3 regions of the Paenibacillus sp. MER TA 81-3 genome follow, and region 2 is predicted to be linked to each of the others. Evidence: riboswitches for the same ligand, from Rfam matches in the RefSeq annotation. Region 2 holds a riboswitch; each other region holds the start of a gene.
The links. A riboswitch is a leader RNA that binds a small molecule or an ion and turns the genes downstream of it on or off. The one in region 2 is predicted to bind cyclic di-GMP.
Positions count from the first base shown of each region.

Region 1: it holds a riboswitch for cyclic di-GMP, as region 2 does, so the genes downstream of both, ggt (gamma-glutamyltransferase) here and M3650_RS10755 (CAP domain-containing protein) in region 2, are expected to answer to the same signal.
Region 3: it holds a riboswitch for cyclic di-GMP, as region 2 does, so the genes downstream of both, M3650_RS23460 (4'-phosphopantetheinyl transferase family protein) here and M3650_RS10755 (CAP domain-containing protein) in region 2, are expected to answer to the same signal.

Region 1 is NZ_JAMAWB010000038.1:22,334-33,244, forward strand. Features, by position in the region: gene M3650_RS30655 (acyltransferase) at 1-53, shown strand, start outside; gene M3650_RS30660 (RtcB family protein) at 404-1,861, shown strand; gene M3650_RS30665 (hypothetical protein) at 1,953-2,093, opposite strand; gene M3650_RS30670 (hypothetical protein) at 2,508-3,575, opposite strand; gene M3650_RS30675 (arylsulfatase regulator) at 3,765-4,217, opposite strand; gene M3650_RS30680 (helix-turn-helix domain-containing protein) at 4,307-4,714, shown strand; gene M3650_RS30685 (helix-turn-helix domain-containing protein) at 5,024-5,386, shown strand; gene M3650_RS30690 (hypothetical protein) at 5,888-6,046, shown strand; cyclic di-GMP riboswitch class I at 6,686-6,778, shown strand; gene ggt (gamma-glutamyltransferase) at 6,878-8,593, shown strand; gene M3650_RS30700 (methyl-accepting chemotaxis protein) at 8,697-10,742, shown strand.
Region 2 is NZ_JAMAWB010000006.1:255,868-266,778, reverse strand. Features, by position in the region: gene M3650_RS10765 (phosphatidylglycerophosphatase A family protein) at 100-672, shown strand; gene M3650_RS10760 (SdrD B-like domain-containing protein) at 982-5,361, shown strand; cyclic di-GMP riboswitch class I at 5,469-5,560, shown strand; gene M3650_RS10755 (CAP domain-containing protein) at 5,842-6,930, shown strand; gene M3650_RS10750 (class D sortase) at 7,045-7,713, opposite strand; gene M3650_RS10745 (MBL fold metallo-hydrolase) at 7,840-8,829, opposite strand; gene M3650_RS10740 (class I SAM-dependent methyltransferase) at 8,867-9,601, opposite strand; gene M3650_RS10735 (uracil/xanthine transporter) at 9,851-10,911, opposite strand, start outside.
Region 3 is NZ_JAMAWB010000019.1:93,433-104,343, reverse strand. Features, by position in the region: gene M3650_RS23470 (transposase) at 493-1,404, shown strand; gene M3650_RS23465 (helix-turn-helix domain-containing protein) at 2,357-2,869, opposite strand; cyclic di-GMP riboswitch class I at 2,979-3,068, shown strand; gene M3650_RS23460 (4'-phosphopantetheinyl transferase family protein) at 3,156-3,866, shown strand; gene M3650_RS23455 (non-ribosomal peptide synthetase) at 3,891-10,637, shown strand; gene M3650_RS23450 (protein kinase) at 10,771-10,911, shown strand, end outside.

The sequences.
Region 1 (10,911 bases), on a different contig from region 2:
CAGCAGAGGTGGCCAGAAGCCGGCGAGGAGAAGCGAGTTCTTCTTACTCCTAGCGCCGCATCTTTTCTTTTCTGCTAAAATAAGGGTTGACATTTACGGGTTTACCATTTTATGATGAGTATACATTTTGGAAAAAGGAGGTTGATGAAGATGACATGGAATCAATATGTGACAGTGCAACTGCATAATGATAGTGAACGGTCTCTCGTCGGCCTCTACGGAGTGAGAACAAGATAATCGAGCGATCCCCCTCGGGGGAGGCTAATATCGGTTGCTTGGCCATGGACGATGAAGTCTGTGGCTTTTTTGTATGTTCGGATGGCCGCAGGACGAGAGTCTGCGGTCTTTTTTTGTGATTTTTGGAACAGAGCAGAACGGAAACTGGAAAGGAACTTTAAAATATATGTATACAAATGATTCTTTATATAATGGGCAGGAGCAGGAGCAGGAGTGCTATTATCGCACAATGGAGCTGCCTGCCGGGACGCTGCACGTCTATGCCAATAATGCCCTCTACCATGATTTGGGGGCCAAAGTATTTGGAATGGCCAACAACAATTTGCAAATTCCGAACCGGGTCTATATGAGCTATACCCCGGACGTTCATGTCGGTGTCGGAACGTGCATCGGCACAACGGCGGTCTGGAACGCGAGCAACGGTTACGTATCTCCCTCCATCGTCGGGAGCGATATCGGTTGCGGCATGCGGGTCCATCTCACGAATTTGCACCGCGACGCATTGCAGGATGTGAAGCTGCGGCGCAAGCTCGTGAAGGCGATAGAAAAGATGATCCCCATCGATTCCCATGCGCGTGGTCATTTCTCTGACATCCGCTTGGAGCATGTGTTGGTGAAAGGGCTCCATGGCTTGCCGAAGAAATATGTGCCAGATGCCTATACGCCGAAGAAGGCGACGTCCTTAACTCATGTGGAGCACAGCAAGTTCGCGTTCGACGAGGACGTGCTGGACGCGATGCCGGCAGCGGCGTGGCACCGCTCCCACCGTCAGCTCGGAACTCTTGGCAGCGGCAACCACTTTGCAGAAATCCAAGCCGTGGAAATCGACGAGTCGAACCGGGAGGTCGCGGAAGCTTGGGGATTGTTCGATGGCCAAGTCATCGTCATGATCCATTCCGGCTCCCGCGCTTGGGGTGGCGCCGTCAGTCAACTCTGCAGCAAAGAAATGGCGCAGTGGATGCGCTCGATCGGCAGCGGCACGGCCGATCCGAAGCTCGTGTTCGCGCCGCTTGCCGAACCCGTGGCAGAGCGCTATGTTCATCTGATGTATTCAGCGCTCAACTATGCCGTGGTGAATCGGCATCTGATGGCTTATGGCATCCGCGAGGCGTTCCGCGACGTGTTCGGCACGAAGGTGGAGATGAGCACGCTGTACGATTTAATGCACAACTATGCGTGGGAAGAAAGCCATGACGGACGCCGCATGTTCGTACACCGCAAGGGGGCGACCCGCGCGTTGCCGCCGCAGCACCCGGACAATCCGAAGCCGTATGCGGCAACTGGACATCCGGCGCTCATCCCGGGCTCGATGGGCAGCGCGTCCTATCTCATGGTTGGCCGTGAGGCAGGGGCGGCGAACTATTATTCCATCTGTCATGGGGCGGGGCGCGTCCGGTCTCGCAGCGCCACGAAGCAGCTGGTGACGGTCGACGAGTTCGCGGCTTCGCTGCGGGTTGGCACGGAGGACGAGGTGGTCGTGAACCAGCGCACGCTGGAATCGATTATCGACGAATCGCCGCAAGCCTACAAGGATGTGGAGCAAATTATAGAGAGCGTCGTTGGGGCCGGACTTGCCGGCGTAGTGGCGAGATGCAAGCCTTTGGCTACGGTCAAAGGCGGGTAGCATGCGGGCAGCGCGTTCGCTGCGCCCGCTCTGAACCAGATAGACCGCATTCCGCTATGGGATGTGGTCTATCACCGTTGTGTAGCGCGTCTTATTGGCACGCGCTGTGCGCAAGGCCGCCGTGCGCTATTGCGGCATTGGCAACCTGCGCTAGCCGCGCCGCTTGAGCCGCATTGTGCGCTATGGAAGGCCTGCGCGCACTATGAACGGATAGCCGGGCGTAGCATGGCATGCGCTGAGAATCGGCTCGTTCATTGGAAAAGATCCAATAGAAGTTCCCATTTCAAGTGGCAATGGTTCATTCTACTGGAAAATCTCCAATCAAATCCCCCTATTTCAGTGATAGAGCCGTACTTGAGGCCATTTGACTGTACCATTTCCAATGGAAGCACCCTCTCGGCGCTCATCTTCAACAATCTACTGTACGAAATCCAATGGATGTGAGCATAGTAAGTTAAATGTGCAAAGGCATTACTGTACAAATGAGCAGAGACAGCATGCTAATAGTAAGTACTCGTTAAGAGCCATAAAAACTGCTGGATTCCTTGATTGGATTCAGTCGCAAGGACCGCTGCCCCAGCGCCTGCTATCGCCACTCCTATAACCTATAACCTACCACCACCTGCCGCTAGCCCTGCACTGCCTCCTAGTTCAAGGTTCTGCACAAGATAGCGATTGGAGAGGAGGCCGCGCCGGCAATGGCAATCTCTAGTGGGATATTGAGTACACTATGAGCCCTTACCGTTACATTCATGAGTTCACAAGCTTCATTCGGCGCTTTGACGATCGGCACCCCGTACGTGACGCCCTTTATTTTGACGGCCCCTGCAAATGCTCCGCCGCGCGGATTAAGATAAACAGCCACTTGCTTCGCTTTATACGTGCGGTTGATAAGACGGACCGATACTTTATATTTGGAGCCATATTGTCCTTTATTATCAAAGGCGTGTTCCGGGTCATAGCTTAAGGCTGCTTTGTACAGAAAGTCATTCCCTTTGCCCATGATGCTCACGCTCTGCTCCCCTTGCCTTACATCAAAGGAAATCGAGTTGCCCCGAATGTCCGCAAAATCCCAAGAGCCTCGCGGGTGGGGAGAATTCGGCGTTACAGGCGGCTCCCGGTGCGTTCTGAGCTCTGCACAATCATGGTTGGCCAATACCGAACGTACCATAAACTGCAACGCTCTCTTCCTTTTCTTCTTCTGTTTCACTGTAAACTCCACAACAGCACCGCTTAATGTATTGGGATTCATTTGCATTTCGTATACGATGCCAATGTCTCCGCCTTGAACTGACTTGTCCACGGGAGGGCGAATATTCCATGTCCCGCCTATGAGGGCTTTGGCCATGCACAATCCTGCTGCAAGAAAATTTTCTGTATGCAACACTTCCTGTACACTTACTTTGGAAATTTGAATCATATTAGTACTATCTGCAACGCCATCATTGCTGACCGTGACCGCCGCCCGCACGGGAATGTCCAACCGATTATAATGCCACAGAAACACGCGGTACGATACGCTGTTGCTATCCTTTACCGTATCATGCCATACCGTGGCCATATGGTTGACGAACGGCACGCTGTCATTAATCGATTCGGGATTATCGCTAATAAACAACCGTCTTCTGCCACTTCCTCGCGCTCCTGAAATATCTGATGGTACCGGTACGGCGCTTAATTCGACTTTTTGTTTGTCAGGCTGTGTACAAGACATGAATATCCCTCCTTTGAAATAAATGAAGGCGCAGGTGTACAAGATCATTGTATGAGCCATGTGGGTGAGACAAGACGATAAATCTATTTTTCTTCTCTTGCGGTTGTATAATTGATGCACAGCATAGCAGAACAAATGAAATAGACCGCACACCTTAGGAAAGGGCGGGTCTATATCTTGGTGCGTCGGTTAGTCGTCATTTTGTTCATCTGGAGGCTTAGGTTCTTTCAGGAAATGCACATAATCCGCACCCGTTTGCAGGAAAAAGGAGTACGCATCGAGCGGGTGCTCGTCCGATGCGAATGAAATGCATATGCGATAATTGCTCTTTGTCTTGAATTCGTTGTACGTAAAGGCAATCAGCCTTAGCGGAGCCGTGTGTGTGATGGTCGATTCTTGGAGGTCGTGAAACACGGTGGGATACTTCTTTTTTAATATGCTGATTCGATGATATGACAGCTGTTGAAGATAACTGCTCTTGTCTTGGTCCATAATTTCGAATCCGTAGTTGAAGTCCCCTTTATGAAGCACAACGATTTGTTCATTCCCAAGCATGTACATCGCCTTAAATTGGTACCATAGGTGTTCATCCCGTTCATTACACAACACGACGTCCTGAACGTTGTGGATTCTAGGTATCACACGATCACCTCGAAGACATATATTACTTCTATAACGTCATAATAACATTTATATATACTAAAAACAACAATAGCATTCATAATGGTGTTTTGATCGCCATAGCTTTCTTATATGCTAAGGATGAGGTGAACGGAATGGCGGACTTGAAAATATTTTTAGGAGATCGGATTCGACAGCTGCGCAAGCTGAAAGGATATACCCAAGCGGATCTCGGGGACAAATGCGGAATGAAAGCATCATACATCGGAGGTGCCGAGCGCGGCAGCATTAATATTTCACTGGATTCGCTAGAGCGGATAATTCGGGCGCTTGACGTAAACATTGAGGAATTCTTCCAGTTCGATACAGCCAACGTAAACGCCGAACGCCTCGGTATCGCCGGCACACTTGAGCTGCATGTGAAGCTGCTTAAGGGCAGGGAGCCAGACGACGTGAAGCTTGTCCATCGCATTGCCAAAGATATGTTAGAGACGTTTGACCGCAGAATGAATACATAATTGAAGGGGCCTGCAAAGCCTCTTTTTTTTGGATTGGCGTGCCCAGAAGCACGCATCTTCTTGCCGGTGAGAGTCCAGTCGCGGGAGGGCCAAGTTCAGCGCTCGGTGATAAGGCTTCCGTGTCGCGACCTTATGTGTACTCTCCCATACAGCCAGGAAGGATACCATCGAGGGTATGAATACCTCGAAGACATATATTACTTCTATATTGACATAATAACATTTATATATAATAAAAACAATAATGGCATTCATAATGGTATTTTGATCGCGATAGCTTTCTTATATGCTTAGGATGAGGTGAACGGAATGGCGGACTTGAAAATATTTTTAGGAGATCGGATTCGACAGCTGCGCAAGTTCAAAGGATATACCCAAGCGGAGCTCGGAGACAAATGTGAAATGAAGGCTTCGTACATCGGAGGTGCCGAGCGCGGCAGCATTAATATTTCGTTGAATTCACTAGAGCGGATGATTCGGGCGCTTGACGTAAGTATTGAGGATTTCTTCGCGTTCGATACAGCCAACGTAGACGCCGAACGTCTCGGTATCGCCGGTACACTTGAGCTGCATGTGAAGCTGCTTAAGGGCAGGGAACCGGACGACGTGAAGCTTGTCCATCGCATTGCCACAGATATGCTCGCGACATTTGACCGCAGAATGAATACATAAAATGGAGTAAGGGGCCCGCAAGGCCTCTTTTTTGTATCGTCTCACTTTCCCCTTCATTCAGATGACAGCTTTTCTTCCTTTTTAATCATGACTGTGATGTTCTGCGGCTTCTATTGTATCTGCTGAGTTTCCAGCGACCAGGTCCAGAAAATGGCCTGCAACTGTACTGGATCCACTGTATGTGCGGCACTCGGTGATAGGCTTATATGCCCTGTCCGTATGTGCACCCTCCCATACAATCAGGAGGGATAACATCGATGCTCATATGTAGATTAATGCTTCTTGCTTTTGTGCGTTTTGAGCTGCTGTGCTTCTGTCTGTTGGATTTCGTCCAATAGATTGATGAGGTTGTGTGGAGAAAGGAAACTTCCATTGGATACTGTACAGTCAAATGACCTAATATTCGGCTGCTTCACCGGACTAGGACTGATTTCATTGGAGGTTTTCCAGTGGATTGCACCATTTCCGCTTAACATGTGAATTTCCATTGGATGTTTTCCAATGGCAGTGCTGCTTCAATACGCTTGGTCACCGATAAGCAGCGCTCGGCTGCTACACTGCCCAAAGCTTGGCAACGCGCGCGGTCCCGAAGCGCTCGTTGTGGCAGCTGGAGCGAGTCTGAACCCCTATGGTTCCGTTGCACTCGTGAAATGCACGTGATTCGACGTATTGCAGATATGTTGTGCACGACTGAGTGTATTGCAAGGAATTAGTGTTGTTGTGCACGACTTGGACATATTGATTTATTGTGCTCAATTGGACTTTGGGGCTCTTGCAAAAGGCTTGAGGCAGTACTGTGAAGCGGTACTCGGTGAGAAGGCTTATGAGCCCTGTCCTTACCCTGCCCTTATGTGCACTCTCCCATATAATCAGGAGTGATAACGTCGAGGAAAAGGTACACGTAATATCATACACAAATGACATGACACAGGAGGGATATGTTACGGAAAAGACAGACGGTCATATCTTGCGCGAACGGCATGACGTAAGCCAATGAGGAGAGTGAGCCGACCGCATAAAAGGAGCCGCTTCCTCCTGATGGAAGGGGAGAATGAAGCAAAGGAGCGGTTGAAGCGAATCACTGTCGTCTGATGCCACTGCACGAACGGAACATTTCGTTACTGATCACAACTCGTGATATATGACAATCTTGGAAATGTGAGGCATGCAATATACATAATTTCACTGCAATAACCGATAAATGATAGTGAAGGAGCGGCCGCTTCTGAGTGATAGGTTTCGAAGAAGAAGATAATTTTCAATTATGTATATGAATATATGAAAAAATAAGCATGTAATAACAGAAAAAGGCACACCGTTCGAGAGAATGTGCCGCAAAGCTACAGGGGCTAATGTCTTCCTTCCGGCAGACGATGCCAGCCTGTTGCCTGCCATCCTGATTCTTATGATGAAGAAGGTGACAATGGGGGCGCCTTTTTTTATTTTCTTGATTCTACAATATGCACACGATGGAAGGAGAATGACGTAATCATGCGGTTTACTTTTAAAAAGTGGTCTATGTTGCTAATGTCTTGTCTGCTTTTTGTGACTTCCTTCTCAGCAGCCGGTGCAGCCAACCGTCCGACGACGATGGCTCAGAACGGAATGGTAACTACGCCTCACTATTTGGCATCCGCGGCGGCTCTGCAAGCGCTTGAGGATGGGGGCAACGCCGTGGAAGCCGCCATTGCGGCCGCATCCACGCTCGCCGTCGTCTACCCGCACTATACGAGCATTGGCGGAGACAGCTTCTGGCTGATCTACAACGCCAAGACGAAAGAAGTCAAGGCGCTGAACGCGAGCGGGCGATCGGGAGAGAACGTCACCATCGATTTTTATAAAAATAAAGGGTATGACAAAATCCCATCGCGCGGATATCTTGCGGCCAACACTGTGCCGGGGGCGGTATCTGGCTGGGGAGAAGCTTATGAATATGCTAAAAAATCGATGGACCGCCATTTGCCATGGGACAAAGTGCTGGAACGGGCCATTGGATATGCGGAAAATGGCTACCCGGTAACGCCGAATCAGGAGTACTGGACGAAGCTGAATCTAGATACAAGCGACAAGGAATTGAAAAACCTGCAGCGCTTCGAAAGCTTCCGTGACACCTTCCTGAAGCCGAACGGGGAAGCTTATAAACCAGGTGAAGTCATGGTGCAGAAGGACTTGGCCAAGACATTGCAGACAATTGCGAACAAAGGGGCAGACGCCTTCTATAAAGGTGAAATCGCCGATAAAATCGTCAAGGACATTCAGGAAAATGGCGGAGTGCTGACGAAGAAGGATTTTGCCGAGCACAAAGCGGATTGGGTGAAGCCGATTTCTGTCGATTACCGCGGATATACAGCGTACAACGTTCCGCCGAACTCGCAGGGCATGGCGTCATTGTCTATCCTCAACATTTTGAACAACTTTGATGTGAAGAGTATGGGGGAAGGCACGGCCGATTATTACCATGTTATCGTGGAGGCTACCAAGCAGGCATTTGCCGATCGAGACAAGTGGCTGACTGACCCTGATTTCGTTGATATTCCGCTTGACCAGCTGTTGTCTAAGCAGCATGGCCAAGACATGGCTGCCCGCATTGATATGAAGAAAGCGGCAGAATCCGTCAAGCCGCTCGATCCAAAAGGGGATACGGTATGGCTTGGCTTCGTGGATAAGGACGGCAACGCCGTATCTTTGATTCAGAGCCATTACTTTGACTACGGTGCAGGCGTCGTCGCTAAGGACACCGGCGTTATTTTGCAAAATCGGGGCAGCTTCTTCTCCTTGGACCCGAACCATATTAACAAGCTGGAACCGAAAAAGCGCACGTTCCATACGTTGAATCCGGCGATGCTCTTAAAAGGAAATAAGCCATATGTGCTGTACGGCACGCAGGGCGGCGAAGGGCAACCGCAGACACAGACGGCGCTTATTACGCGAATTGTCGACTTCGGATTTACAGTGCAGGATGCGATCGAAGCGCCGAGATGGCTGCATGGACGCAACTGGGGATCCTCGTCGAACGATCTGAAGATGGAAGGACGCGTTCCGCAGGCGGTACGGGATGAACTCGTGAAGCGCGGCCATCCGGTGCAGCCGATTGCCGAATACACGGATACGGTTGGCCAATCAGGTGTCATCCTGATTAATCCGGACACCAACGTCAAATTCGGCGGTGCCGATCCGCGGGGCGAAGGAGCGGCGCTAGGCTATTAATTAAATGGATGTGTGAGACGGAAGACTGCCGGGCAGGTACCGGCAGTCTGCTGCCGTCGCAACGCAATGACGGCGCTAGAGGTAGGAAATGGAGATGAAACCGATGGGAAAGTTGGAACCGTTTCTCAACAAAGCGATGGCTAGAAACGGGTTGTTATCACGGTTTACCGGGAAGCTGGGAAATAAGCTGGCGGCGTGGTTTCTCATCGTCGCATTAATTCCGCTGCTGCTTACATCCCTGTATTTATATCAGTTCAGTTCGAAGCAGTTGGTAGACAAACAAACAGAATCATACGTGAAATTAGTTACAAGTACGTCGCTTATTATGAATCAATGGTTAACGGAGCGCATGTCGCAAATGGACATTTTGTCCCTCACTACAGACATTCGTTCAACTGACCAAGCGGCGAAGGCTGAGTTTATCCAACAATTTACGAAGAGTGCGAATGTGTTTGACGGCAATACGTATATAGGTTCAGACGGCATCGTAATTGCGGATACGTTCCCAGACAGTGTCGGCATCGACTTGTCTGAGCGTCCATTTTTCCAGAACGGATTGAAAGGCAAATCAAGCTATACCGACGTTATATTGGCGAAGACGACAGGCAAGCGCTCCATTATCGTCGCATCGCCGGTCAAAGGGAAGCAAGAGAACGTCATCGGAGTGCTGACCGGTCTTATTAACTTCGAGGCGTTCGCCGATCGCTTTCTGCAGGATCTGTACATCGATAACGGAGCGGTCTATCCGATCATAGTCGACAATTTGGGGCAGATTCAGCTGCATCCGAACAAGAAATGGCTCGGAAAAAAAGTGAGCGAACTTGAGCTTGCTTCGGATTTAGGCGGCATTTTGCTGAAGCAGGAGAATGAGGCATCTTCTTACCATTATACAGATAACGGTGAATCCTACGTGGTAGCCTACTCCCCGATTCAGGCTACTGGGTACGGCCTTTATTTGCATATACCGGAAACGTCCATTACCTCGGCTGTATCTTCGATGAAGACCAATGTTACGGTCATCATGCTCTTCGTCACTATCTTGGTCATGTTCATCGCAATCATCCTATCCCGCAGTATTACAAGACCTATTGCTAAAGTGGCTGTTGTAGCGGAGCAGGTGTCGATTGGCGAATTGACCGTTGAACCGATATCCGTCCGTACCAAGGATGAGGTGGGGATGTTGTCACAGGCGGTCAACACGATGGTGGGGCAATTACGCAGCTTTATTGTGGATATTAACGCCACGGCGCAGCAGGTGGCAGTGTCCGCTGAAGAGCTCTCCGCCAATGCGGAGCATACGAGCAAGGCGACCGAGCATATTGCCGTTACGATTCAGGAAGTAGCGGATGGCACGGAGAAACAAGTGCGCAATGTAGAAAATAGCGTGCAATCCATTCATGATGTGTCGGTTGGCGTGCAACAAATTGCCTTGAATGCCCGTCAGGTGGCTGATTCAGCGGGGAATGCCTCCGACAGCGCGCAGGAAGGCCATCAATCGATGGAATCGATGACGAAGCAGATGGGCGCCATCCATGATACAGTGCTGCAGCTTGCGGAGATCGTGAAGCGCCTCGGGCAGCGGTCCGCGGAGATCGACAGCATCGCACAGGTCATTCACGGCGTTGCCTCGCAGACCAACCTGCTCGCACTCAATGCATCGATCGAAGCGGCACGCGCTGGCGAACAAGGCCGCGGATTCTCTGTCGTTGCCGGCGAAGTGAAGAATCTGTCCGAGCAGACGGCACAGTATGCGCAGCAAATTGCAACCTTAATTGATGCGATACAATCGGAGACGAATCAAGCCGTACAATCGATGGAGCAGGGAACGAAGGAAGTGACAGTCGGCATCGACGTAGTCCAACAAGCTGGCGACTACTTCGAACAGATTCTGCAGGCGATCCGACAGGTCGCAGAACAGATTCAGAACGTAAGTGTCTATGCGCATCAAATGTCCCAGGATACGGACCAAGCGGTCAACCGGGTACAGCAAATTACGGCGGTCGCTGAGCAATCCGCGGAAGGCACGCAGAATGTGTCCGCTGCAACCGAAGAACAGCTTGCCGCGATGGAGGAGGTCAGTTCCTCGTCCACGGCGCTGGCCAAGATGGCGGAAGATCTGCAGGCGCATGTGGCGCGCTTTAAGGTATAGCGATTAAGGTCTGATATGGAGAACGGTGATGCTTCGAAATGCTTCGAGGCTCCTGTTCTCCATTTATTTTTTCGTGACGGATTGTAATATGAAGTGCGACAGTTACCATTAAATAAAAAAATGGCTCATGATTGATTCGTGTAAAATGGAGTCACCACAACAACCATTA
Region 2 (10,911 bases):
TAAGTAGAGGATGAAGGTATTGGGTGTATCTTTGTCGTATACATAAGAGTACCCATCTGAAGAAATAATATGGAAGTGAAAGAAAAAGAGGTGATTGCCATGACTCAACCGATCGAACCAATGGCTCGAGAAGCGACTAAACCGTACAGCTTGGATAGTGAAAAAGTGCAAAACGCTACGCGCGAATGGCTGCTTAAACGGGGCGTGACTGTTGATAAAATCGCGGAACTCGTTATGTTTCTGCAACAGCAGTATTTTCCGGAACTGACAATGGAGTATTGTATATACAATATAGAGCAGGTGCTGGAGAAGCGTGAAGTTCAGAACGCTGTATTGACGGGTATCCAGCTCGATATTATGGCTGAAGAAGGCAAGCTGTTTCCCGCCCTTCAGGAAATGGTTGAGAATGACGAAGGCTTATACGGCGTAGATGAAGTGCTGGCGTTCTCGATTGTCAATGTATACGGAAGCATCGGATTTACGAACTTCGGCTATGTGGATAAAGTAAAGCCGGGCATTCTGGAGAAGCTGAACGACAAACGCGACGGTGAAATTCACACGTTCCTCGATGATATCGTCGGTGCCATCGCGGCTGCGGCCAGCAGCAGAATCGCCCACAGGAAGCAGGCCGAACGCGAAGAGGAAATGGGGCAATTGCGGCAAAATGAATAGGCACGATAAATAGAGCTGATGAAAACCGGTTGCGGTGATCATCAGCTTTTTTTGTGCGGATGCCTAACAATACGCAATTTCAATCCACCTTTCAGATTTTGTATAGATGGATCATTTAATATACCGTAGGAAAGCGCCTTGGGATACGGGTGAAACCAATCGTTTTCATGGACAAGAAGCGAAAGCCATGATGCAGGCGCGACTTGTCCCTATTTCAAGGAGGTGTGCTGCAATTATTGGCCTTAGTTTCGAGATTCAGCGCGTTACCAAGTTCAGAAATGAAAATCGAGGAAAGGAGGAACCATCCGTATGAAGAGAATCAAGAAGTTTCAGGCCATTGTATGGGCGTTAGTGCTTATATTGAATGTCGTGCTGTCCCCTGCAGCGGCACATGCCAATGATGCATCAGGCGATGGCAGCATCATCAGGTTGAGCGTGAACGAACAAGAGGTGCTGACTGGAAAGACGTTTACTTATACGATCGATTACAGTCTTTCCAGTACAACGGGAGATTTCTCGAGTGCTGTTATCGAACTCCCCCTGCCCGAAGGTGTCGAACTCGTTAATGATGATGGGAAAGGCATTAAAGGCGACGAATTCGCACTAGGAGAGTATGACGATCAGGAGCGCAAGGTCACGTTTACCTTTAAAGCTGACACAGCGTCCGGCAAGACAGGAACATTGCAGGTCAACGCTCGTTTCCCTAACTATACAATGCCTAACGGGACGACTGCTTCAACAAATGTCGCTTTTAAACGCAGCCCTGACAGCACGCCTGTCGAGTTCAATACCGCTGCCGTCACGGCAGTCGCTTCCGCAGAATGGGCGCTCGTAAAGGAGCGGGTCGTTCCCGTTGAGGGAATTCAACCTCGGCCCGGAACTAATGTCACCTATCAAATAACGCTCAAAGATATAAAGGGAAAAAACAATTCAGAAAAATACGGAAATCTTAACGTAAGCCATGTGACCATTACCGACATTTTGCCGGACGCAGCTGCGTTCATTAAGGCTGAACCTGCGCCATCTTCCCAGAAGGGTCAAACACTGACATGGGACATCGACGCCGATAAGCTGAACAACAAACCAAAAGATCGTTCCGCAACTATTCTCGTCACCGTGTCTTATCCAGAAAATGTGCTTGAACTTGTTGAAGACGACCCGCCAGTCGAAATAATTGATGAACATGGCAAAGTCGTATATAAAGGTTCCGGGGTAACAAATAAAGCTGCGGCTTCTTTGCAGCCATTGGGCGAAAATCCGCTTGATAATCTCAAAGCTGAGGCTAAACACGGATTTATAAAAGAACCTAATGGCGGCATGTGGATCTACAAACAGATCTGGGACGGCGCGGAAAAAGAACTATCAGAAGGACAGGGAGTCACCTATTCGATCGGAGGTCTCAGCAACTCGGCCAACGTGCCGTTGGACAATGTGAAGATAACCGACATGACACCCATGGGCATGACCTTGGAGTTTATCGATCTCCCTAGATTTGCCGGAGAGCAGCTTGGCTCATACAGCTTGGAATATACGACAAATCCTGAACCCGATGAAGGAGATTGGAAAATTTGGAGAAGCGCCCTATCCTTCCTTTCTGAGTATAGAGTAGACGCCAAAGATCTCCCTTCGGTAAAGCCTGAGGAAATTAAAGGTATTCGGCTCGTATTCGGCAATGTTCCGCTTCATTTCCAGCAACAAAATGCACTGCAATTGCGTTATACGTTCACGTCTTACAAGGACGTGGAACAAGACGGGTACAAATATGGAAGTTTCCCGCTCTTAAATCAAAAATTTCCCGACAACAAATATGGATATTTAGACGAGGAAAATGGTCTGCCATCCGATGAAGAGGCTCGTTTCCACAACAAGCAATGGAAGCAGATCATTAACTATGCCAAGTTGGAATACGGATATGGTACGGAACGGAAAGAGCATTGGGATGCAATCAAGGCTCTCGCCGTTGCCGAACGTCCGTTCATTCAAGTGGAGAAATATGCTAATGGCTCCTCATTCAAGCCAGGCGACAAAGTCACGTATACACTCAAAGTGACGAATAAAAGCCCGAACGGCGTACCTTTTAAAGATCCGATCGTATCTGACTTGCTGCCGCGAGAGCTGGAGTATGTAGAAAGTTCTTGGAAGTTGGATATGGAAAAAAGCGCTGTGCCAACTCCAGATTTCAAACGAGAAGATCTCAACAGCCAAGGAAGCAAGCTCATTTGGACGTGGGGTCCAGACACCTTTACTCTGGAGCCGAACAAGACGCTCATCATTACATTCGACGCCAATGTGAGCACAGGCGTAACGACAGGCGCGATCGATAATGAAGTGGAAGTTACATCGGCAACGCAAACTTATGTGAACAGCTTCCCTAAAAACTTTGACAACCAAAAGTTCAAAGATGGCAAATGGTACGTCTATAGCAATGTAACAATCAACGTTAATTCGGCTACCAATCTTGAAGCGGTGAAGTATGTGCAAGGCGATCTGGACAACGGACAATGGTCCAAATATCCGGCTATAGGAACCGTCTCATCCGGTGGCAAAATCAACTACAAGCTGGAAGTAAAAAACTCCGGTACTGTTGACGTAAAAAAGGTAACGATCGTTGATGTTCTTCCGCGTAAAGGCGATATCGGCGTAATTGACAGATCACCGCGTGACAGCAAGTGGAGCCCTATTTTAACAGAGGCGATTAAGTACGAGAATGTGGACGTCTACTACAGTACAAGTAACAATGTATCCATGACGACGGGCTCGTGGAGCACCGAACCGCCGCAAGATCTGACGACGGTAAAAGCTCTGAAATTCGTGTTTGCGCAGCAAACTGCTTTAAAACCTGGGGAAACGAAAGTGCTGGAATGGACGATGCGGTCGCCTGTTGGGGCACCGGTCGGAGATGAGGAGATCGCATGGAATTCTTTCGGCTTTACGGCTTCACGGACCGACACAAATACCGACCTGTTGCCAGCCGAACCGCTCAAGGTAGGAATTAAAATCAAGAATAGTCCGAAGGCTGAGATCGGCAATTATGTTTGGTTTGACAAAGACGGCACCGGAATTCAGACGAATGATTCCCATTTAGGCGTCAACGGCGTCAAAGTAGAATTATATGACGCCGTCAGTAAGGAACTTCTGGAAGCCACGTTGACAGGTGACGATCATAAAGGGAACCCAGGCTACTATCTGTTTACAGGACTAGATAAAGGTAAATATTTCGTTAAATTCCATCTTCCAGAAGAGTATACGGGGTTCACTAAACAAGGTGCAGGCGATGACAGGAACCTTGATTCCGACGCCAAGCCAGAAGGCACGACGGACATCATTGAGCTCAATAGAGGCGATAAACGCCATGACATCGATGCCGGATTAGTAAAGAGAAAACTCCCGCCTAACCCTGAACCGAAAAAGGGAGCAATCGGAAAATATGTCTGGTTTGATACGAACGGCAATGGAATTCAGGACGATGGGGATACTGGCATCAACGGTGTTACCGTGGAGTTGTACAACAATGAAGGCAACAAGAAGCTCACTTCCACAGTGACCCGCTCCGTATACTACAGTACAGTCACGAATTCGGTGTATGATCCTACAGTAACGGGTTCTGTGTATGATCCGACTGTGACAGACTATGTATACAGACCAGGATATTATCTCTTCGACAATTTGGATGCAGGCGATTATAAGGTCAAATTCATTGCACCGGACAGTTATACCTTCACTTTGAAAGGCGAAGGCAAAGATCGGGTACGCGATTCCAATGCTGATGCCAACGGTTGGACAGATGTCATAGCTCTTGCACAAGGTGAGCATAACATGACAATCGATGCGGGACTGGTTCGCGACCCGGTAGACCCTGTAGATCCGGTAGATCCAGTTGAACCTAATAAAGGTTCCATCGGTAATTACGTCTGGTTCGATACGAACCGCAATGGGATTCAGGACGACGAGGATACTGGCATGAACGGCATTACCATACAACTGTACGATACTAACGGCACATGGTTAAGATCAACGGTGACAGAAACGGTATATAAAGACACAGTTACCGGCGCAGTGTACGAATCAGGCAAACCTGGATACTATCTCTTCGATAACTTGGATGCAGGCGTGTATAAACTTAGATTCATTGCACCGGGCGGTTACAACTTCACTGTGAAAGGCGCGGGCAACGATAGAGCGCTTGATTCCGACGCTTATATGGACGGGTGGACTGATGTCGTCACTCTCGCCCAAGGTGAGCATAACATGACAATCGATGCGGGACTCGTTCGCAAACCGTCGGAACCAGGCCCAGATCCCGATCCTGATCGGTCAGGCGGGTCAGATAGTTCAGGCAATTCCGGAGGAGGTTCATCTTCAACGAATCCAACGACGGAGCCTGATAGACCGTCTGAGCCATCTAATCCGGATTCAGAACGAGATGAACCTTCCGATGTCAATTATCCAGGAGACAACACTGAAGGAGAACAAGATGAAAATAACGATGACGCTAATGATACCGAGATAGATGGCGATACCGACTCCAAGCCAATAACGGATGAACAGCCAAAATCCAAACCAAAAAATATGGATACGCTGCCTCAAACAGGCGAAGAATCCCCTGTTACACCTGTCATCGGTGTCATCTTATGCACGTTAGCTCTCGTCGCATGGTTAGCACGAAAAAAATTGTTCGCGCAAAGCTAACCAAATAGCCGTCAAGGAAAGATGCCTCACGGCTTGTAACTGCCCAAAATAGTATGTACAACCTTTTCTGATTCATATATAGTGTAAATAGTTACATTGATATTCGAAATGGATAACGGCAAACTCTAGCGAAAGCAGAGGACGCAAAGCCACGGGTCTAATGCATGTGTATACATGCGATGACAGCCGGGTTGCCCTAATTGCGACATTTGTCGTCGCGCTTATTTGAGCGCCGCCGTTAGGGCGGCGCTTTTTGTCGTCGCCCTAACATACCGTTATTCATCTCATTCAAGCATAAATCTTAAAAGTGCGTGTTCAAAAAGGCCGGTTGTCAGCACCGAGAAGGTTGCAGGAACTCGAAGCGTATGCTTCCGAAGCGAGTTTTGCTCCGCAAAATTTGTAAGGAGCAGCGCAGTGTAGGCGAGACTACATGAGCAGCGGACTTTTTGAACAACCTCTAAAAGAATGGGAGATGGTATTATGTCGAAACGTGTTGTTTCAATATTAGGCACTAATAACGCTGTGGTATACAGACGACAGCATTATACACAACGAGGAAAGTGGTATGTACCCTTATTCGTCACCATTATGATTGCGGCCTTGTTCTGTTCCTCTCAATCAGCACATGCAGCCAATGAACATCCCGCGACTGCATCAAGCGGCTCATCTGACCATTATACCCAGATGATTGTGAAGTCAAGTTCGAAGAACCAAACTGATTTCATTGTGCAAGGCGTATCCATCGGCATGAGCGAACAAGCTTTGATTGATGTGTTAGGAGAACCAGCCCGCAAAGATGTAAGCGAATACGGCTTTGAATGGTTTATCTACAATCACAATTATAAGCGGTACTTGCAAGTCGGCGTAAATAACAGCAAAGTAGTAGCTCTCTACACGAACGCCCAAGATTGGACATCCGCGAGCGGCATTCAATTTGGTTCGACGAAATCAGAGGTGGAAGCTGCACTCGGCCCCGCACTCACCAAGATAAAAAAAGGGAACACCAATTATAATTACAAAGACAACGGCGGCAAGCTGAGCATTCATCGAGTTGGCGACCTGTATGCAACCGTATTTTACGATTTGAACCAGCAGGGCACGGTTACGGCGATTCAGCTTATCGCTGCGGAAACGGAATTAGCGTTTAAAGGATACTACGGTACGCCTAGTGAACGCTTGCGTGAAAGCTTTGAACGGGAAGTGTTCGATCTGACCAATGCTATCCGCGTGCGCTACGGCAAGGAACCATACGAGTGGAACGATGTTATTGCGGATACAGCACGCAAACATAGCACAGATATGAAGAGCAGAAATTTTTTCAACCATAACGACCCTGACGGAAAAACACCTTTCGATCGGATCAAAAAGGACGGCATCACTTACAAAGTGGCTGGAGAAAACATTGCAGCCGGCCAGACAAGTGCCATCTTTGTCCACGAGGACTGGATGAACTCTAGCAAGCACCGCAAAAATATAATGGGGGAATATGAACAACTGGGCGTCGGGATATCCTTCGGGGGCAAATCAAATGTATTCTACACGCAAAACTTTTATACTCCAAATCTTTGACGCCACGCTCCGGACAAGCATGTTACGGACAAGCACGCACAGCCGCCGCATGAATAAGATGTGGCGGCTTTCATTGCAGCTTTCCGCCCAACTTTAAGTGCGTAATCAAAAGGGTCACTTTTCAGCACCGAGAAGGGCCTTAATAATGAGCCGATGTGTCGGATTATCCATCGGTTCGCAAGTAATCAGCGTCAATTGCTTGTCATCCTTGTTCTGATCAAGCACGGACAAGTCTTCCGGTTCGACTATAAACTTCTTATTCACCTTGTATACATAAGTGTTGTTCGTCGTTTCGATCTTAATTTCATCGCCGGCTTCGAGTTCGTCAAGCCGATTGAAGTGCCGTCCGAATGTTTGGCTGCGGTGACTCGCTAGAACGAAGTTCCCCGTTGTGCCCGGCGTGCGATTCGGCACTACGACCCCACTTCCATGCTTCAACGACTGTGCTGTGGCTCCCGCAAGCATCGGCTCCCGCAAATCGATTTTCTCAATCGAGATGGCGCCGTATAAAGGTATGCCGTCTATCATCACTTCAGGATCTGGATCCGATTCTGCAGTTCGTACATCAGATGTAGGGAGGGATGCTTTAGAGAGTAGAGGCTGTGCCAAGTTATCCGCGTAAGAGCTTTCCTTCGGAATAGCGTCCCATTCGGTCAGCAAATGCAACTCTCGCTGTTGTTCCACATACTGCACCCACTTGGGATAAAAGATTAATATTAAACCGACAAGCAGCAACGTGAGTGCAGCTACGTTCCATATTTTCATTTTGACGCGTGTGTTCATGGCAAGGATTGCACTCCTTTTCCCCATTAAAGTGCGTGATCACAAGTGGACTTTTTGAACAAACTCTTAAAGTATGATCTTATTATGTTTACGCAATTGGCGCTATTCTGATTCGGATGCAACACGCTATCTGTCGGATGTTGTTGTCCATTGCCATGTATGCAGCGGTTGCAGCTTCTGCGCCAGCCCCCGACGCTCCAACTCCAGCAGATGAGCGAGCATCTCCCCCATAGCGAACCGGAACTGATGCACCGTCAATCGCTCCAACGAGCCGAACCAAGTGCAGCACAGTTCATAGGCTGTGCGGGGCTCTGTCAAGGAAGCGGCGATCCCGGCGAGACGCTCTTCGTGATGGCGCAGCAGTTCCTCGATGCGAGAGGAATAGTGACTGAACGGATGGCGATGACCCGGCAGCGCCAGATTGACTTTCAGTTGCAACAGCCGCTTAAGTCCCGTCATGTAAGAATAAAGCGGCTCTGGATCGCTTCCTGGCATAAAGCTTACATTCGGAGAAATTTGCGGCAGCACATGATCCCCGGCGACCAGAATACCGCTTGCTTTGTCATAGAAGCTCATATGCCCGGGAGCGTGGCCGTGAGTCTCAATCGTGTTCCAACTACGGCCGCCAAAGGCAACTTTTTGATCGTCTCGAATAAAGCTGACTTGCGGAAGCGGAGACACAAGCGGAATGAAGCTGTCCATATGTTCGCCTATGGCCTGCACGACCTCATCAGGCGCGCCGTGCTCTTCAAATAACAGCTGCATGGCGGACGCCATCGTCTGGGAAGAATCCCACAGCATCTGCGCATGACGCCACCCCGTCTCCGACAGCCATACCGGCGCGCCGAATTGCCGCTGCAGTTCGCCCGCTATGCCTAGATGATCGGGATGATAATGGGTAAGAACGATTTGCGCCACATCGTCGCTGTTGATGTGCAGCTGGGCAAATACCTCTTCCCATGTCCGTTCCGCCTGCTCCGTCCGCAAACCCGGATCGACGATCGTCCACCCTTCCTCCCCTTCCAGCAAATAAGCGTTGACCCATCGCAGGGAGAACGGCAGCGGAACTTTGACTTGAATGATATGCTCGGCGGCGTAATCCAACTTCACCGTCATTTCTCGGCCTCCGTCCGTTTATTTATGTACCGGCCGGTCAGGGTCTATGCCCGACCATAATCATCCGCGCCGCCTGCTGTTCAGCGTAAGGCGTGCCGTCATAGCCTCCGTATACGGCATCCAATTGAAGCCCTGCTTCCCTCATCATGGCTTCGAAATCCGGAAGCTCATACAGACGGACGCGCTCTTCATATTGCCGCTCGTCGTTCGTCACCATATCGGTTAACGTAATGTCCTTCTTCACGAATCCGGCTTCAATCCGGCGGCGTTCCTGAATGAGGGTTCCTTCGGCTTCACGCTTCGACTGCGGCACCAAATGGTGCTTAACGTAGGACGGATTCAGGAAATCTACAATATATCGTCCCTGCGGCTTCAATACGCGGAATATTTGTTGAAATACCCGTGCATTGTCATCGTTATCTGTAAAATATCCGAATGAAGTAAATAAGTTCACCACTGCATCATAAGGACCATCCACCGGAAGTTCACGCATATCACCGCGTATGAATGTAACCTTTCCTTCTGCATCATGTTCCACGGCCTCGTGCAGCAGCACCTCCGATAAGTCTATGCCTGTCACCTGATAGCCGGCATCGGCGAGCGCAAGCGCGTGTCTGCCCATTCCGCAGCATAAATCCAATACGGTCGCAGAGGACGGCAGCATAAGCCAATCCATCATGCGGTGGACTTCCTCGGTTGCCCCTTGAAAATCCCGATGCTTATATACAAGTAAATAGTCACGACCGAAGCTCCGTTCGTACCATTCTGCCATTGTTATCACCTCAAATTGTCTATTATTACATTGTAACGTTTGCACTCAGGTTTGCATAGCGAAAAGCTGACCTCAGTTGTTTACACTAAGTCAGCTTTTGCTATCAATGAGCGGATACTCATGGATTCCATCCGAGGCATAGACATGAACCTGGGCAGTAGCATATAACTCCAATCTGCCCACCGGCGTATATATTTCCTCAAGGCTCTGACCGCTGTAGCGATATTTCAGCAATAAATACAGAACAAGTCATACATCCAATCGTTCCCAGGGAACGAGCCATTCCAATAGTAAAGTTAGCAAAATGCCCATCAGCAATCCGTTCGATACGAGCGGCCGCACTAACGCAGGGATTTGCACCCATGCCTCATTCGGAATCGTCATCCAAGCAAGCCCGACAAAAATAGGCAGAGCCACCCGATAAATGGTACGGGCACTGAATCGTATTCCTTCCAAATGGCGCAGCGCAGAGCCAAACATGCTCAAGTAGGCAACAAAAAGCACGGCATTGCCTACCGTCAGCGGCATAGAAGCAAACCATTGCGCCACTGGAGGAAACACACCGAACAGTGCAAATGCACAAGCTCCTATCATAAATGGGCGTCGTTCAGTAATGCGCGTCGACTGGAGAAATCCGATAGAAGACGCATACGTAGCAAAAGGGACCAAGCTAAATATGCCGCTCAAAATATACATAAAGCCCGTTACGGTAAAAGAACCCTTATATTGGCATACGGTCGTCGGCCGGCCGTACAATTCTTCCGCCGCTTTCAGCGTAGCCACAGTATTGGACAGACTGAGCAGCCCGGTTATGAAGGACATGAGTATGATGCCTGCATTCAACTGATGGAGATCGGGCTCCCCCCAGACGAAGGGGCGCCATGCAAATCCGGAAGCAGCCGGCACCGTTTCCGCTGCAGGAAAGAGCACGACGTAAGCGGCCCATCCTACGACAATGCCGATAAGAATCGAGAAATTGCGTGCGAATCCTCGGCCCCGAATATTGAGCCATAACGTAAGCGCGACAATCGCAATGGACAAACCTGCAACGGCAGGGTCAATGGTCCCGCTGTCATTCAGCCCGAGCATCCCTTTAGCAAAAATGAACACTAATTGGGCACCTAACAGCGTAAGCACGACGAACATGACGAATGAATTGAACCAACGCTGCAGTATGCTTCCGAAGCCGAGCAATCCCAGGACAATGACCGCAGCCCCGGACAACATGACGCCGACAGCAAGTGAGCCGCCCAGTTCCGGCAAGGATAGACCCATCGATGGCGCCGAAGCGCACAGACTGATGATGACGC
Region 3 (10,911 bases), on a different contig from region 2:
TTCCCCTTCCTTGAGAAGGGGTTCTCGTTTACTCCTTTGCATCACTCTTTCCTTCCATCAGGAGATATATTTCGCCTGCATCCTAGTGTGTTAATTTCCCTTTCCTTGAGAATGGGTTCTCGTTCACTCCTTTGCATCACTCTTTCCTTCCATCAGGAGATATATTTCGCCTGCATCCTAGTGTGTTAATTTCCTCTTCCTTGAGAAGGGGTTCTCGTTTTCTCCTTTGCGTCACTCTTTCCTTCCATCAGGAGATATATTTCGCCTGCATCCTAGTGTGTTAATTTCCTCTTCCTTGAGAAGGGGTTCTCGTTCACTCCTTTGCATCACTCTCCCCTTTATTCAGAACAGCATAACGTTCCCCTGAAAACGAGAATATTTCATAATATTAGAAAATAAACTTGATAAACGAACATTTGTTCTGTATAATGAGTATAGGAACATATATTTTTAAGTTAGGCCAAATCATTACGGGACGAGGAGGATGACTTTATGGAGGCATTGCAATCTGTCGATACATTGGAAGAGTTGCAGCGTCAGTTTCATAACGAATCTTCTTGCGTCTCTTTCCTATATAATTTGAAGTGGCCACATGGTTTTGTCTGCCCACGCTGTCAGCACGCCCATGCCTACGTCATCCGGACACGCCGGCTTCCACTGTACGAGTGCCGCGCTTGCCGCCATCAGACATCGCTCATCGCTGGCACGGTCATGGAAGGCAGCCGCACGTCCTTGCAGAAGTGGCTTACTACATTCTGGCTTGTCTCTCGTTCCGATATCGGCATCAACGCCGTTCGGCTCAGCTCGATTATCGAGGTTACATACAAGACCGCTTGGTTGATGCTGCATAAGATCCGAGCCGCGATTAGCCGTGGTGATACCGTTCGGCCGCTGGCAGGGATAGTTCATGGCTTTGTGGCCTTCTATGGCCATCATCCTTCTAGACAACTTAACCCTCGGGAATGCCCTCTGATCGTTGCTGAATCCGTCATGCCAGACGGACAAACGGGCGAACTCAAGATGAAGCTAGTGGAGCCAACTCACCACTCGAACAAGTTGCTGCTCCGCTCTGACTGCGAACACTTCGCTGATCTGCATGTTGCTAAGACTGCTACCGAGACATCCATCATCCGACACAATTTCCAGGTTCGCCGCAACAGTCCTTTATATCAATCCTTCAAACTGGCGTGGCGCTGGATGAACGACACATTTCACGGGATAGGCGCCAAATATCTTCAGGCATACCTGGATGAATTTTGCTTTCGATTCAATACATCTCTCCAACATACGTCCGCTTGGGAGCAACTATTGTACTTATGCGTGGCTGTGCTTTCCCCTTCCTCAGCTGCTTCTTGCACCCGATTTGAGGAGCCCTTAGTTTCAGGCATACAAATAGCAGCATGACATATTTGATTGCGTCGCACCTTGAACGAGTCGTTATTGCGAAACGTGTTACACCTCATTAGTTTATTCCGTTTCAACTGCGGCTGTTTGAGAGTTCTGGCAGTATTTCTAGCACTGTCCCAGTTGTCGATGATTGAGCGTCTTGGCAGTATTTCTAGTACCGTCCCAGTTGTCGATGATTGAGCGTCTTGGCAGTATTACTAGCACCGTTCCGGTTGTCGATGATTGAGCGTCCTGGCAGTATTTCTAGCACAGTTCCTCTTGTGACTGTTTGACGGTTTTAGTTGTGACTTTTTCACGGTTCCGCTCGTTACTCCTTCGGCGTTCTTTATGTTGAAAATCTTTTTCTGAAATATTCATCTTATGTTGTAGCTCTCAAGTTTTTACTTTTCGGAAAATGAAAAGGTGCTGCTATAATCAAGCACAAGCGCTGGTATCGCCATGTATCAACTTAATGTAGTTTCTGAACTAAGGGGAGAGTGGAGCTAAGTGCTAAAAGAAAGGATCCTACTATGAACGTAATACCTGAAGGATTACAGCGTTTCAAGCGTAGTCTGTAGGCCCGCATTATAGACCGTAGACTGCATTCCGTAGACCGTAGACCCGCATTCCGTAGACTGTATACCGTGGAACGTAGTGTTCAGGTCTAGGGTGCAGCAGCACCAAATGGAATAGGTAAATGGTAGGATAGGAAAATAAGACCGTCTGCTTCAGAGAGGCGGTCTTGTTTCTGTTCTGGAAAAGGGCGGAAACGTTAGTGTTCACATTTTTATCACATTATCGCTATCGCTCATGAAAACAACATGGAACTGGATAATTGTTCTGCTCCAAAGCGCATTGTATCGCACAAAAAAACTTAAAATAACCGAAAATTCATCATTTTTTGACATAAGTTGATTTGCATTGTCGAAAAATCGAAAGTAAAATGAAGGTAGGCGTTTAAGTTTTCATCTTAACGTTCCGATGTATTATATGGGTCTTGAGTTGGATGTTCTATCTGTTTCTCAAGTTTATAACCATGTTTTGTATACTTTAGACCTAATCGACGCAGCATGTCGCGAATGCCAGTGCGTGACATTTCAAGATGAAATTCTGACTGCAGCAAGGCATGAATATCGCGCATGCTCCAATGAGAAGCCCCTTGAGCAAAAGGCGAAGGAGTGGAGACGATACGACGAATCAATTCTCGTTCCTGCTCCTGGGACAGCAACCTTGGTTTGCCTGGAGCGAGGCTGCGGGCAAGTAAATGCTCCATGCCACCTTCGTTGAACAGTTTGACATAAACGGATACGGATTGGCGATGGATGCCCAACTGCACGGCTACGTCTTTGGCGAAAGCACCGGACATGATGAGTTGGATGGCCCGCACTCGATTGGCGAGTTGAACATCGTCTAAGCTGGAAGCCAGTTGTTCTAGTGTTGGCTCGTCCCAGCCATGATTGTTGGAGATAGATAGTTTTTTCATCATACTCACTCACTTGAGATTTTATTTTAGTATAGGTCTTCATGAACAAAGGTATTCATTTCCAGTGGGTGGATGTGTAAACAAATACGTATGAAAACCGAAATATATAACTTGATAAAGGCAAACTTATCGAAAGGTAAGGACGCAAAGCCTCGGGCCTAACATCCAGCAAGCGGATTATGGCGGCCGGGTTGCCATTCTATGTTGCGGTACATCAACATTTATTTGGTGACGAGGCTATTGGGGACAATAGTCTTTTTTTTGCGTTTAGAGGATGAATCGGATTATGAATATTGTCATGTTGAAATTGGAGGGTGGTTCTCCTCACGATAAGATGAACCGGCTGATTGACAGACTAATCCCGCATATTACTCCTGAAAAATACAAAAGACTGGACAGGCTCCGTAAGCATAAGGAGCGGCAGCGCTTGGTCGTCGCGGATATTCTGGTCCGCAGTCTGCTTTGTCGAAAATTGGGACAGCGAAACGATGAGCTTTTTTTTCGCACCAATGAATACGGCAAGCCCTATCTTAAAGGGAATCCCGTTTATTTCAACGTCTCCCATTCAGGAAATATCGTCGTGGCTGCGGTTGATAACGCGCCAATCGGAATTGATATCGAACGAATGAGAGAGTGGGATATGGATGTGGCTCGTCTTATATGCGCGCCGCGCGAGTGGGATATGCTCACATGTACAGACGGTGATCGCGCGCGCCAGGAACGGTTCTTCACCATTTGGACGGCGAAAGAGAGCTGTCTCAAGGCGATCGGAACGGGGTTCGGCATGCTTCCGAGCTTGCTCGAAATCGTGACAGAAACCGCTGCTGTACCGCATAGCGATCCTGTATGGAGTGTTGACGATTACTATGTAAAACAATACTCCGGGGTTGAAGCAGGCTATAGTATGGCGGTTTGTGCACAGCATGCAGAGTTCGCCGAGCAAGTAGAATACATAACAGTGGAACAATTGACTCATCGATTTATGATTTATCGTTGAACGAGATAAAGGAGTGGACATAGATTGGCTTCAATTCAATTGACAGTGGAAAAGTTGGTCGGACACGACGCACATTCTTTTGAGCTGCCGGCGGATACGGTACGCCTCTTGACCGAGCGTTCGAGCGAGCATTCCGTCAAGCTGGAATCCGTTATTTGCGGGGCTTGGGCTGCACTGCTTTCTCGGTTTTACAACTCGGAACAAGTGGCCCTTCATGTTGTGGGATCGGAGAACGGCAAAGGCGCTCATACCATAGTTAGCCAGAGCGACGTAACGATAGCTGGCATCGTGAGCATTCATGACAGTCTGTCGTCCTGCGCTGACACAGTGAGCGTGACTTGCTCAGCAGCATTAGAGGACAGTGGCGTTGCGACTTATTGCTGGTGCGGCGCCGGAATCTGTCCCGAGCTTCCGAAGGACCAAGACGTAAGCGGGCTGCACGGCAGATTTCAATATGCTGGCGCAGATGGTGTGACATCACCGATATTTACGATTTATTATGAACAAAATCACTTCCAGCAAACGACGATAGAACGGTTGGCGGTCTACTTCCTGCAGCTCCTTCAAGAGGCGGCACGGCATCCGCAGAAAACAATCGGCGAGTTGGAAATGCTGACGGAACAAGATAAGCGACAGTTGATTCATGATATGAACCGGACTCAAGTGGAATATCCGAAGACTTTCACGGTACAGGCACTGTTCGAACAGCAGGTGCTTCAAGCTCCAGACCGAGTTGCTGTTGTGGAAGACGAGCGGGAGCTCACATACCGGGAATTGAACAAAAAGGCGAATCAATTAGCCCGCCGTCTGCGGAAGCAGGGGGTGACCCGCGAGCAAACCGTCGGTATTATGGCAGAGCGAACCGCGGAAATGGTCATAGGGATACTAGCGATTTTAAAAGCAGGAGGAACTTATGTCCCTCTAGATCCCGATCACCCGCAGGACCGCATTCAATACGTATTGGAGGACAGCGGCACTCGATTGGTACTGACGAGCCGGTTAGCGGCCGATTATTTACCCGGTGCAATCGAACGCGTCATCATCGACGACCCGGATCTTGCCACTGAACTGGAGGATAATCTGTCCCCTGTCAATCAGCCGGAGGATCTTATCTATATCATTTACACATCAGGCTCGACGGGCCGGCCGAAAGGTGTGATGGTAACGCACCGTAATGTCATCCGGCTGGTCAAACATACGAACTATGTGAAGTTCGGCCAAGACGATCGCATTTTGCAGACGGGATCGCTGGTGTTCGATGCATCGACCTTTGAAATCTGGGGCTCGCTCTTGAACGGATTGGGACTGGTGTTGGTTGATAAAACGACGATATTGGATGCAGAGCAGTTGGAACAAGCCATTATCCGTCACGACGTGACGATTATGTTCCTGACGACGGCGCTGTTCATTCAATTGGTGGACCGCAACCCGCGCATATTCGCTCCGCTCCGCCAACTGCTAGTCGGTGGAGAACTGATGTCGCCGAAGCATTTCTACCGCGCGGCGAAAGAGTGTGCGCCAATCGCGATATCCAATATTTACGGTCCGACCGAGAATACGACCTTTTCCACCTCTTTCGAGCTAAAGCACGAGGTGGATGGGACGATACCCATCGGTACACCGATTACGAACTCGACTGCCTATGTCGTGAATGAGTACGGCAAGCTGCAGCCAATAGGGGCGGTAGGCGAGCTGTGGGTCGGCGGCGAGGGCGTTGCGCGCGGCTATTTGAATCAGGAGGAGCTGACCCAGGAGAAGTTCATCGATAGCCCATTCGTGCAAGGGGAACGGATTTATAAGACGGGTGACCTTGTGCGGATGCTGACGAACGGCAGTATTGAATTCGTAGGCCGCAAGGATCACCAAGTGAAGATTCGCGGCTATCGGATGGAGCTCGGTGAGATTGAAGCGCAAATTCATGCTCACGAGCAAGTGACGGAAGCGATTGTCATCGACTTCGAAGAGACTCCGGGTCAGAAGGCGCTTTGCGCCTATATCGTGGCGGAAGGCGGTATGACGGCGGCCGAAATCCGGGAGTATCTGTCACAGCATCTGCCGGAATATATGGTGCCTGCCTATTTCATGTTCCTGGACCGGATGCCGCTTACGATTAACGGCAAGATCGACCGGGCGAAGCTGCCGCAGCCAGAGAAGCGGGAGCGGGCTGCCGCCGGCTATACGGCGCCTGTCAGCGAGACGGAAATCAAGCTCGCGTACATGTGGGAGGAACTGCTCGGCATTGCGCCAATCGGAACGAAGGACCATTTCTTCGAACTGGGAGGGCACTCGTTGAAGATGGCTCAGCTGCAGGCGAAGATTGCGGCCGCATTCCGTGTCACGCTGTCCTTCAAGGAGCTGTTCGCGAATCCGTTCATCGGCAAGCTGGCCGCGCTGATCGATGAGGGCGAAGCAGGACGGTTCGAGGCGATTGAGCCAGCGGAAGCGAAGCCGCATTATCGTCTCGCTCCGGCGCAGACGCGTATGTTCGCGCTGCAGCAGCGGGGCGGAGTCGGCATGGCCTATCACATACCGCTCGTGTACCAGGTGAAGGGAAAGCTAGACGCCGGACGGCTCGAACAGGCGCTAAATCGGCTAGTGGAACGCCACGAAGCGTTCAGGACCTCGTTCCATTGGGAGCAGGATGAAGTTATCCAGAAGGTGCATGCTCACACCGGCTTCCGGATGCCGCTCATCGAAGCGGAAGGCCGCACCGCAGCGGAACTGGCCGACGAATTTGTCCAGCCATTCCAACTGGACGAGGCGCCTCTGTTCCGGGCGGCATTGGCCAAGCTCGGGGAAGATGATTATGTTCTCTTGCTGGACATCCACCATATCGTCTTTGACGGCACGTCGCTCAGCATCTTTGCAGAAGAGCTGTCGGCGCTGTACGAGGGGAAGGATCTTACGCCAGTACGATTGCAGTATAAAGACTATGCTGAATGGCAATCGCAGCGGAAGCAGGATATTGCCGCACATGAAGGGCATTGGCTGCGCGTTCTGGAGGGAGAGCTTCCGGTACTGGAGCTTCCAGCCGATTCCCCGCGTCCGAACGTGCAATCGTTCGAGGGGGACATCGTGCGTGTGACACTGCCGGCTGAAGCGACTGCAGGCTTGAAGCAGATGGCCCTTGACCAGGGAACGACGCTATATATGGCGCTGTTGTCCATTTACAACGTGCTGCTCTCCAAATATGCGGACAAGGAAGATGTCATCGTCGGCTGTGCGATTGCTGCACGTACACATGCTGATCTGAACCGTATGATGGGCATGTTCGTCAATACGCTGCCGATTCGGAGCTACCCGGAAGGTGAAAAAACGTTCGCCTCTTACTTGGAAGAAATGAAGGTTACTCTTCTGTCGGCGTACGAGCATCAGGATTATCCGCTGGACAGCTTGATCGATCGTCTGCAGCTAAAGCGGGATGTGAGCCGGAATCCGCTGTTCGATACGGTATTCGTCATGCAGAACATGGGAGATACATCGCTCCAGATGGGGGACGCAGCATTCGTGACGGTACCCTACCACAATGGAACGTCGAAGTTCGATTTGACGCTGGAAGCGGTGGAGAACGAGGAATCATTATCGCTTAACTTCGAATTCTGTTCGAAGCTGTTCACTCAGGCAACGGTGGAACGGATGGCCGAGCATTTCGTGCAGCTGGCTGCACAAGCGGCGGAACAGCCGGAGCGCAAGATCGGCGAGCTGGAGATGATAACCAGACAAGAACAGCAGCAGCTGATTCACGAATTCAATCAGACGGAGGCAGATTATCCGCGTAATTCCACTGTGCATGCTCTGTTCGAGGAACAGGCGCGCATCACGCCGGGGCGCATCGCGCTGGTGGCGGGTGAACGGGAGCTTACTTACGGAGAGCTTAACGCGGAAGCGAACCGGCTGGCCCGGTATTTGCGGCAGCAAGGGACGAATCCCGAACAACCGGTAGGTCTGTTCACGGAACGGACAGCAGAGATGGTTATCGGCGTGCTCGCGATTATGAAGGCGGGTGGAGCTTACGTTCCGATCGATCCCGATTATCCACAGGAACGGATTCAGTATTTGCTGGAGGATAGCGGCGCTGCTATCGTGCTGACAAGCGGACATTTGGCTGAGCGTCTGCCAGAAGGCTTGCAGCACATCGGCTTCTCCGATCCAGAGCTGTCCCATGAATCGATAGATAACCTGGAGCATGTGAATGATGCAGACCATTTGATTTACTTGATGTACACATCTGGTTCCACAGGCAAGCCAAAAGGAGTTATGGTCACACATCGCAACGTCGTTCGCTTGGTGAAGAACACGAACTTCGTGACGTTTCAAGAGGATGACTGCATTTTGCAGACGGGCTCGCTCGTATTCGATGCTTCGACGTTTGAAATCTGGGGAGCGCTGCTGAATGGACTTCGGCTCGTGTTGGTGGATAAGACGACGATCCTGGACGCAGAGCAGTTGGAGCGTGCCATCGCTCAGCACGGCATTACAATGATGTGGCTTACTTCGCCGCTGTTTACCCAGCTGGTGGAGAAGAATGAGCACCTGTTCGCACCGGTGCGGACGTTGCTCGTCGGCGGTGATGTCTTGTCGCCGAAGCATATTTATCGTGTGCTGCACGCGTGTGCGCCGATCGCGATTGTGAACGGCTACGGTCCGACAGAGAACACCACCTTCTCGTGCTGCCACCAGATTACGGCGGAACGGGACGGCTCAATCCCGATCGGGATGCCAATTGCGAACTCGACAGCTTATGTGGTGAACGGCTACGGCAAGCTGCAGCCGATTGGCGTGGCAGGCGAACTCTGGGTTGGCGGAGACGGGGTAGCGCGCGGCTATTTGAACCGAGATGATCTGACGCAGGAGAATTTCATTGACAGCCCGTTCATTTCTGGCGAGAAGCTGTATAAGACGGGGGACCTTGTGCGGTGGCTGCCAGACGGCACCATCGAGTTCCTTGGGCGTAAAGACCATCAGGTCAAAATTCGCGGCTATCGGATGGAATTGGGCGAAATTGAAGCGCAAATCCGCAGCCACGAGCTGGTGAAGGAAACGCTCGTTACGGATATCGAGGAATCAACGGGGCAAAAGGCGCTGTGCGCGTACATTGTGGCTGAAGGCACATTGACGGCTGCTGACATCAGGCAGCATCTGCTCTCACACCTGCCGGATTACATGATACCGACCTACTATGCGTTTTTGGAGCAGATGCCGCTTACGACGAACGGGAAAATCGACCGGGCGAAGCTGCCGGCGCCGTCAAAGCAGGAATGGACCGCGGCGAACTATGTATCTCCAGCCAATGACACCGAAATGAAGCTGGCGGATATGTGGCAAGAGCTGTTAGGGATTGCATCGGTCGGAGTGTGCGACAACTTCTTTGAACTGGGTGGCCATTCCTTGAAGGCTATCACGCTCGTTGCCCAGTTAAAGCAGGAGTTCGAAGTCGATGTCAGCGATATATTTGCCTATCCGACGATTCGGGAGCTGGCACAGCATATGAAGTATCGGCCGAATCATATGAAGGACAAGCTGGAGCAGATTCGGGAAGCCTATCTGCACGCAGTATCCGTTGAAGAAGACAAGGCGGTAAGCGAAGGGTGGATTCAATACCGGAGCCGAAATGAACGGTATGGCCGAATGGATCTATCGGAACGAGCGCGATACCGCAATGTGCTGCTGACCGGAGTGACAGGATATTTGGGGGCCTATTTGCTTCGTGATCTGCTCGTCTGCACAGACAGCAAGGTTACTGCTGTTGTTCGTGGGGAGTCTTCCGAACAGTCGCGGCAAAGATTGAACGATAAGCTTGCTTATTATTTCGGACCTTCTTTGGCGCAGCAGCACGGGCATCGAATTGTGGCAATCAACGGCAATTTGAGTGAAGAGCGCCTTGGACTGGAAGAGGACGTATACTCCAAGCTGTCGGACGAAGTTGATTGCATCATTCATGCGGCCGCTAATGTGAAGCACTACGGACATTATTCCGAATTTGTGCTGAACAATGTGACCGCGACGGAGCGCTTGTTGGAATTAGCCGCTGCAGGGAACAAGAAGGAGTTCCACCATGTGTCGACGATGTCCGTCGGGATGGGGACGATCGAAGGAGAGTCTGAGATTCTGTTTACCGAAGACGATCTGGACATCGGCCAGCGGCATGATAACTATTACGTGCAGACGAAGTTCGCGGCAGAGAAGCAGGTAGAGCAGGCCCGGGAGAACGGCGTGAATGCCAACATTTATCGTATCGGCAACATCGTGTTCAACTCCGAGAACGGCCAATTCCAGGAAAATATCCATGACAATGGCTTCTATAACACGGTGAAAGCCTTCATCGAGTTAGGCGCGGTTCCAGAGGCCGGACAGGATACAGATTTGTCTTACGTGGATCAAGTGAGCCGGGCCATCATTACGTTATTTGACAAGCCTGCACTGCATAATGAGACATTCCATATTTATAACCCGCATCGCATCGGCATGTCGGACATGCTTGCGAAGCGGCCTGAATTTTCCGTCATGCCGCTGCCGATGGATCGCTTCTTGGATTATTTGTTCGAGCGCTACGAGCAGAAGGCGGACAGAGAAGCGGTAGAGAACGTCATGCTGCACAGCGGTTGGATGGACGAGGGAACGGCACAGACCTCATTCGCTCATGCCGCCGAGCGGACGACGACCGTGCTGGGCTATCTCGGGTTCGCTTGGACAGCACCGGGAGATACGCAAATTACGAGCATGCTGAACCATTGCCGCGAAGTAGGATTCCTGTCGTACCCGGACAAGTGAATCGGTTGCGAGACTACGTATGGGAGGGATGGCATCGAGAATAGAGACAACCGATAGCAGTATGAAAGAGCACTAACGAATTTGAGCAATAGACGTGGTTATGGAACCACTACATTAGAGGAGGAACGATACGATGTTTGAAGCAAATTATAACGCAGCAAAAAACCGTGTATACGTTAAGCTTGAAGGTATGATGGCGATGGACGAGGCAAAAGATTACGATAAAGCCGTTCGTGACCAAGTGGATAAAGCTAAGGAAGGGTACACGTTCTGC